2 regions of the Leifsonia sp. P73 genome follow, and region 2 is predicted to be linked to the other one. Evidence: predicted binding sites of a transcription regulator. Region 2 holds the regulator's gene; the other holds the start of a gene.
The links. Region 2 encodes LexA, which represses DNA repair genes until DNA is damaged. Its sites were predicted from a motif close to TCGAACANNTGTTCGA; they were not measured.
Positions count from the first base shown of each region.

Region 1 (3,401 bases), 640 kb from region 2:
GTGCTCGTCGGCCTGGTGCTGCTCGGGACCGGCGCGATCGTCGGACTGCTGTCGGGCGCGTCGCCGCTGAAGCGCGCGCTGCGGCAGCTCGCGATCGGCTACGGCGCGGCGGCCGCGACGTACCTGCTGGGGCTGCTGTTCGGCGCGACCGTCGGCTGACGCGCTCCCACATTCGTGCCGAATGGCGCGAATGACGGCGCGAAAGCCGCCATTCGTGCCGAATGTCAGCGCCTCCGGCCGTCGACGCCGTACACGAGCGCGCCGGCGAGCGGGATGAGCAGGAACCACAGCCAGCTGTACGCGTAGCCCCAGGCCATCCCGGTCAGGAAGAACAGGATGACCGCGACGAACGGCATGATCGAGACGACGAGCAGCCCCCAGCGGGTGACCGGCCGGCCGTGCTCGCCGGGCGCCGGCGGGTAGCCCCACGGGCTCGGCCCCGGCTGGGACGCCTGCCACGCGGCGGCAGCCGGCGCGCTCGGTGCGGCGCCGTCGCCATCCAAGTGCAGCACGCCCGGGAGGTCGGAGAACAACGGCTGGAGGTCGCCGCGCGTGACGGCCGACCGTGCGGCGGCGACGCGCGCCTCCAGCTCGGCCTCGCTCAGCCTCCCCTGCGCGGCGTGCGACTGCAGCGCGGCGACGGCGCGCTCCCGTTCGTCGTGGCTGAGGCGCAACGACGCGTTCGACGGATCCCCGAAGTCTGTCATGCGGTCAGTATGGCAGGGCGCGCCACCCGATGATCACCGGGGACGCGCGCTGGTTTCCAGCCTGTCGAGCTCCTCGCGGCTGAGGCGGATGCGTGCGGCGGCGACATTCTGTTCGAGGTGCGCGATGTCGCCGGTGCCGGGGATGGCCAACACGTTCGGGCCCTGGTGGAGGGTCCACGCCAGCCTGATCTGCGCCGTGCTCGCGCCGTGCCTGCTCGCGATGTCCGTCACGACCGGATTCGTCTCAGCGGAGCGTCCGCGCTCTCCTGCCGTCCCCGCCATCGCGAAATACGGCACGAAGGCGATGTGTCGGCGGGTCGTCTCGTCGAGGACGGCCAGCGCCTCCGGTGTGCGCTGGTCCAGCCCGAAGCGGTTCTGGACGCTGACGACCGAGGCGATACCGGCCGCCTCGGTGAGTTGTGCTGTCGAGACGTTCGAGAGGCCCAGATTGCCGATGAGACCCTCGGCCTGCAACTCCGCAAGGGCGCCGAAGTGCTCACCGACGGAGCCTGAGCCGAAGGCTCGCAGATAGACGAGGTCGAGCCGGTCCCGGCCGAGTTGGCGCAGGTTCTCCTCCACCTGCCCACGCAACTGATCCGGTCGGGCCGGGTCCGCCCATTCGCCGGACGCGTTCCGGGACGGACCGACCTTGGTGGCGATGACGAGATCGTCGTCCTGGTCGGGGAACGCGGCGTTGATCAACTCGTTGGCCGATCGCAGTGCGGAGAAGTAGAACGCGGCCGTGTCGAAATGAGTGACCCCCAACTCGCGAGCGCGCCGCAGCACCGCGATGGATTCGGCGCGGTCCCGGCTCGGGCCCTGTCCGAAAGCCGCAGCGGATGCCAGCCGCATCGCCCCGAAGCCCATCCGGCTCACTCGCAGGGTTCCGAGCCGCCACCCGGGATCTGTTTCCTGCACCTCGTCAACTACGACCACGTCGTCTCCTCGCCGTCTCCCCGGGTGGTCAGTCTCACACACATCGCGCGGACGGGTTTACACTTGCATTCGAACATACGTTCGATTCGAGAGGAACCCGAGCCCATGACCGATATCGACGAGGCGGTGGCCGTGTGGACCACCGAGGACGGCATCCCGACCCGCCTGGTCTGGCGCTCCACGCGCTACCGGGTGAGCGACACCCCGACCGTGTGGGCGGAGATCTGCGCGTGGTGGCGCCCCTTCGGCGAGCACCGGTACGGCGTCGGCGTGCTGCCGCGGGAGATCGGCGGCTGGCGCTTCCAGGCGACCAGCGACGGCGGGGTGGCGCACGTGTTCGACGTGCGGCACGACGCGGACGACCGGAGCTGGCGGCTGGTGCGGATCTTCGATTGAGGCTTGGGGCGCGCATCCCACCTTCACGCGGGGAGCCTCCCCCACCCCACCCCGCCCATCCCCTAGCCTCCTTCAACGTGATGGACGACGACCGCTACGGCTCCGATGTGCTGGCCACCGACTGGAAGAACGCCGGCCGGAAGGCCGTGCCGACGGTGGAGGCCGTGCGCGACCTCGTGGTCGAGGAGGCCGGCACCGGGTTCTGCGGCGCGATCGTCCGGCTGGAGGCGCAGACCGTCGAGCTGGAGGACTACTTCGGGGCGAAGCGCGTGTTCCCTATCGGCGCCTCCTTCCTGATCGACGGGGAACCCGTGCGGCTCGTCGTGCCGAGCCGCGCCCCGGCCGGGCGTGGGCGCACGGCCTCCGGATCGTTCGCGGTCGGCGAGCAGAAGGCGCGCGTCGCCCGCGCCAGCCGCATCTTCGTGGAGGGCCGCCATGACGCAGAGCTGGTGGAGCGCGTCTGGGGTGACGACCTCCGGGTGGAGGGCGTCGTCGTGGAGTACCTGGAGGGTGTGGACGACCTGGACGCGATCGTGCGCGAGTTCGCTCCCGATCGCGGCCGCCGCGTCGGCGTGCTGGTCGACCACCTGGTCCCCGGATCCAAGGAGAGCCGGATCGCCGAGAAGGTGGCGCGCGGGCCGTTCGGCGCGCACGTGCTCGTGGTCGGCCACCCGTACATCGACATCTGGCAGGCCGTGAAGCCCGCGCGGGTCGGGCTGGAGGCCTGGCCGGCCATCCCCCGCTCCATCGAGTGGAAGCACGGCATCTGCGAAGCGCTCGGCCTGCCGCACGAGACGCAGGCGGACATCGCGCGGGCCTGGAAGCTCATCCTCGGCCGGGTGCGGACGTTCGCCGACCTGGAACCGGAGCTGCTCGGGCGGGTGGAGCGGCTGATCGACTTCGTGACGGAGCCGGTGGCGCGGTAGGGGCGGGCACTTCCACCGTCGGTTCCGGCGGCGCTATCCTGCCTCGAAACGAGGGGGTCCCACGTGTCCGACGTCGGCCTGGCAGACGAGCTCGAACCGCTTCCTGGCGTCGAGGCCTTCGAGAGCGAGTTGCCGTCGGCGCTGGCGTCGCGGGCGGCGCAGTACCTCGGGATGGCGACCTACGCGTTCGGGAGCCCGGCGGCCGCGGCCGCGCTCCAAGACGAGGGCGACGAGCTGGCGATCCCGCAGCTCGCTGCGGCAGGCGAGGAGGTCGACTCCGTCCGGTACGCGCAGGAGCGGCTCGACGAGTCGACCGACATCGCGCTCGCCGACCGAGGCCTGCCCGGCTTCGACGGAGGTCCGGGCAGCTCGGAGACGGCGTCGCTGCTGTGGCAGGAGGTCGACGGCACGCGCCGCCCGGAGGTCCTGGTCGCCC
Region 1 is NZ_CP194931.1:292,563-295,963, reverse strand. It holds gene ACQ86L_RS01550 (VIT1/CCC1 transporter family protein) at 1-159, shown strand, start outside; gene ACQ86L_RS01545 (DUF1707 domain-containing protein) at 225-707, opposite strand; gene ACQ86L_RS01540 (aldo/keto reductase) at 741-1,574, opposite strand; gene ACQ86L_RS01535 (DUF6504 family protein) at 1,749-2,039, shown strand; gene ACQ86L_RS01530 (DUF3097 domain-containing protein) at 2,120-2,965, shown strand; gene ACQ86L_RS01525 (hypothetical protein) at 3,029-3,401, shown strand, end outside.
Region 1: a site for LexA is predicted at 1,713-1,728, ahead of ACQ86L_RS01535 (DUF6504 family protein). Genes of this name have one in related genera too.

Region 2 (3,401 bases):
CGCCGAGAACCTGGACGGGTTCGCGGTCACCCGCAACGGCTGGGTGCAGTCGTACGGGTCGCGCTGCACGCGCCCGTCGATCCTGTGGGGCGACGTGTCGCGGCCGAAGCCGATCACGGTGGACTGGTCGACGTACACCCAGACGCTGACCGAGAAGCCGGTCAAGGGCATGCTGACCGGACCGGTGACGATCCTCGCGTGGTCGTTCGTCCGCGACGACCAGCCGCTCGGTGAGACCGCACGGCAGGTGGCCCTCGCGCTGCGCGACGAGATCGCGGACCTGGAGGCCGCGGGCATCCGCGTCGTGCAGGTGGACGAGCCGGCGCTGCGCGAGCTGCTGCCGCTCAAGCGCGCCGACCAGGCCGCCTACCTGGACTGGTCGGTCGGCTCGTTCCGGCTCGCGACCTCCGGGGTGGCGGACGCGACGCAGATCCACACCCATCTCTGCTACTCGGAGTTCGGCGTGGTCATCGACGCGATCCGCAACCTCGACGCGGACGTGACCAGCATCGAGGCGGCGCGCAGCCGGATGGAGGTCGTCCACGACATCCAGCGCTCCGGCTTCGAGCACGGCATCGGCCCGGGCGTCTACGACATCCACTCGCCGCGCGTGCCGTCGGTCGCCGAGGTCACCGAGCTGCTGGAGACGGCGCTCAGCGCGATCCCGGGCCGTCAGCTCTGGGTGAACCCGGACTGCGGGCTCAAGACCCGCGGGTACGACGAGACGGTGGCGTCGCTGCGCAACATCCTCGCGGCGACGCGCGACGTGCGGGAGCGCGTGGGCGTGACGGCCTGATCGCTCCTGGCGGCGAGGCCGCGCTGTCCCGTTCCGCTGTGCGCGGACGGGGAGCGCGGCCTCCGCCGGTTCGGGGAAGATGAGCGCATGCGCATTCCGGACGACGAGTTCGAGCGGCTGGTGGACGACGTCTTCGACGGCCTGCCGGACGACATGGTGCGGCCGCTGGAGAACGTGGCGATCATCATCCAGGACCAGCCGCCGGGCGCGCGGCCGCGGCTGTACGGGCTGTACACCGGGCATCCGCTCACGCGGCGCGGGGTCTACGGGTTCGGCGAGCTGCCGGACCGGATCACGCTGTTCCGCAACAACCTCGAGGCGAGCTGCGAGACCGTCGAGCAGCTTCGCGAGCGGGTGCGTGTCACGCTCGTCCACGAGATCGGGCACTACTTCGGGCTGGACGACGCCCGCCTCCAGGAGCTCGGCTGGGCCTGACCGCGCCGCGATTCGTGCCGAATGTCGACTCTGGCCGCCATTATTGCGACATTCGGCACGAATCGGGGGTGGGTCAGACGGCGCGGAGGACGGCGACGACCTTGCCGAGGATGGTCGAGTAGTCGCCCAGGATCGGCTCGAAGTTCGAGTTGCGGGGGAGCAGCCAGGTGTGGCCGTCGCGCTGGCGGAACACCTTGACCGTGGCCTCCTCGTCGAGCATGGCCGCCACGATGTCGCCGTTCTCCGCGGTGTTCTGCGCGCGGACGACCACCCAGTCGCCGTCGCAGATGGCCGCGTCGATCATGGACTCGCCGACCACCTTGAGCATGAAGAGCTCGCCGTTGCCCACGAGCTGGCGGGGGAGCGGGAAGACCTCCTCCACCTGCTGCTCGGCCGTGATCGGGACGCCCGCGGCGATGCGGCCGACGAGCGGGACCATCGCGGCGTCGCCGACCGGGGTCTGGCTCTCGAAGTCGGGGGTGCTCGACGGGACGTCGATGAGGATCTCCAGCGCGCGCGGCCGGTTCGGGTCGCGGCGCAGGTAGCCGCTCAGCTCCAGCTGGTTGAGCTGGTGGGTGACGGACGAGAGGCTGGACAGACCGACGGCGTCGCCGATCTCGCGCATGCTCGGCGGGTAGCCCCGCGTGCTCACGGAACGCTGGATCACGTCGAGGATGGCGAGCTGCTTCTCGCTGAGGTTCTTGCGGCGCCGCGTGCGCGGAGCCTGGTTCTCGTTCGACACGCTCGTCCCTTCGTGACCGTCGCCGTCACCCGGAGGAACCGAATGTCGGTGGTGCCTGGTTGTCTTACGTCCAGACAATCGAAACTGTATCCACAGTACGGCTGCCCGACAAACATGTGTTCGAGTGTGTCTCGAAATACATGCCAGTTTTTTCGGCCGGACGAGGATTGCGGTCTCGAACATTCGAAGATATATTCGGAACAGAGCTTCGACCGGAGCCTTTGGAGGTCACGACATGAGCGCAGTGGTTATGCACAACGTTGGGATGAACAGCGTTGGGGCGAGTGACGCGCAGGCGGCCGGACGTGTTCGGCTGCGGCTCACGCGCCGTGGGCGTGCCGTGCTGACCATGCTCGTGGCGCTGCCGATCGTGATCGGGGCGATGGTGTTCGCGCTCAACGGCGGAGGTGCGGCGGCTACGGGGGAGCAGGCGCACGTGACCTTCCACTACGTGACGGTGCAGTCGGGGGACTCGCTGTGGTCGGTGGCGTCGCGGATCGCGCCGAACGCCGACCCGCGCGATGTGATCGCGGATCTAGTGAACCTGAATGGGCTGTCGTCGGCGGTGGTGACGCCGGGGCAGCAGCTGGCGATTCCGACGCAGTACGACGGGAAGTAAGGGGCAGCGTCGCCGCCACCTGGCCCACCGCATGAAGGAGAAATCGCGCGACACGCTGCTGAATCTCCTGTGGTTGGGGGTTCGGCAGGAGATTTGGGCGCGTTTTCCTTTTTACGGGAGGCGCTCGGCGGGGGTGCAGCGGGGCGTCACACGGCGGGAGCGTTCAGTGTGGCTGGTTAGCATTGAGGGGTGACCTCTCTCTCCGATCTTCCGATCCGTGATGACCTGCGCGGTCGCACCCCGTACGGGGCGCCGCAGAAGGTCGTGCCCGTCGCGTTGAACGTGAACGAGAACACGCATCCGGTTCCGGAGGACGTCGCCGCGGACATCGTCGCGCGGGTCGCGGTCGCCGTGACGGGGGTGAACCGCTACCCGGATCGCGAATTCACCGAGTTGCGGGAGGCGTTCGCTCGCTACCTCGGGCACGGGCTGACGGCAGCGCAGGTCTGGGCCGCCAACGGGTCCAACGAAGTGCTGCAGCACATCCTTCAGGCGTTCGGCGGCCCGGGGCGCAGCCTCCTCGGGTTCGCACCCACCTACTCCATGTATCCGCTGCTGGCGTCCGGCACCGGGACGAGCTGGATCGCGGCCGGGCGCGACGCCGACTTCGAGCTGTCGGCGGAGACCGCGGCGGCGGCCGTGCGGGAGCACGATCCGGACATCGTCATCCTCTGCTCGCCGAACAACCCGACCGGGACACCTCTCTCGCTCGACACGATCGAGGCTGTCTACGCTGCGGCGCGCGGCATCGTGATCGTGGACGAGGCGTACGCCGAGTTCATGCCGGAGGGCGAGCCGTCAGCGCTCAC
Region 2 is NZ_CP194931.1:935,155-938,555, reverse strand. It holds gene metE (5-methyltetrahydropteroyltriglutamate--homocysteine S-methyltransferase) at 1-796, shown strand, start outside; gene ACQ86L_RS04765 (metallopeptidase family protein) at 884-1,231, shown strand; gene lexA (transcriptional repressor LexA) at 1,305-1,973, opposite strand; gene ACQ86L_RS04755 (LysM peptidoglycan-binding domain-containing protein) at 2,239-2,592, shown strand; gene ACQ86L_RS04750 (histidinol-phosphate transaminase) at 2,782-3,401, shown strand, end outside.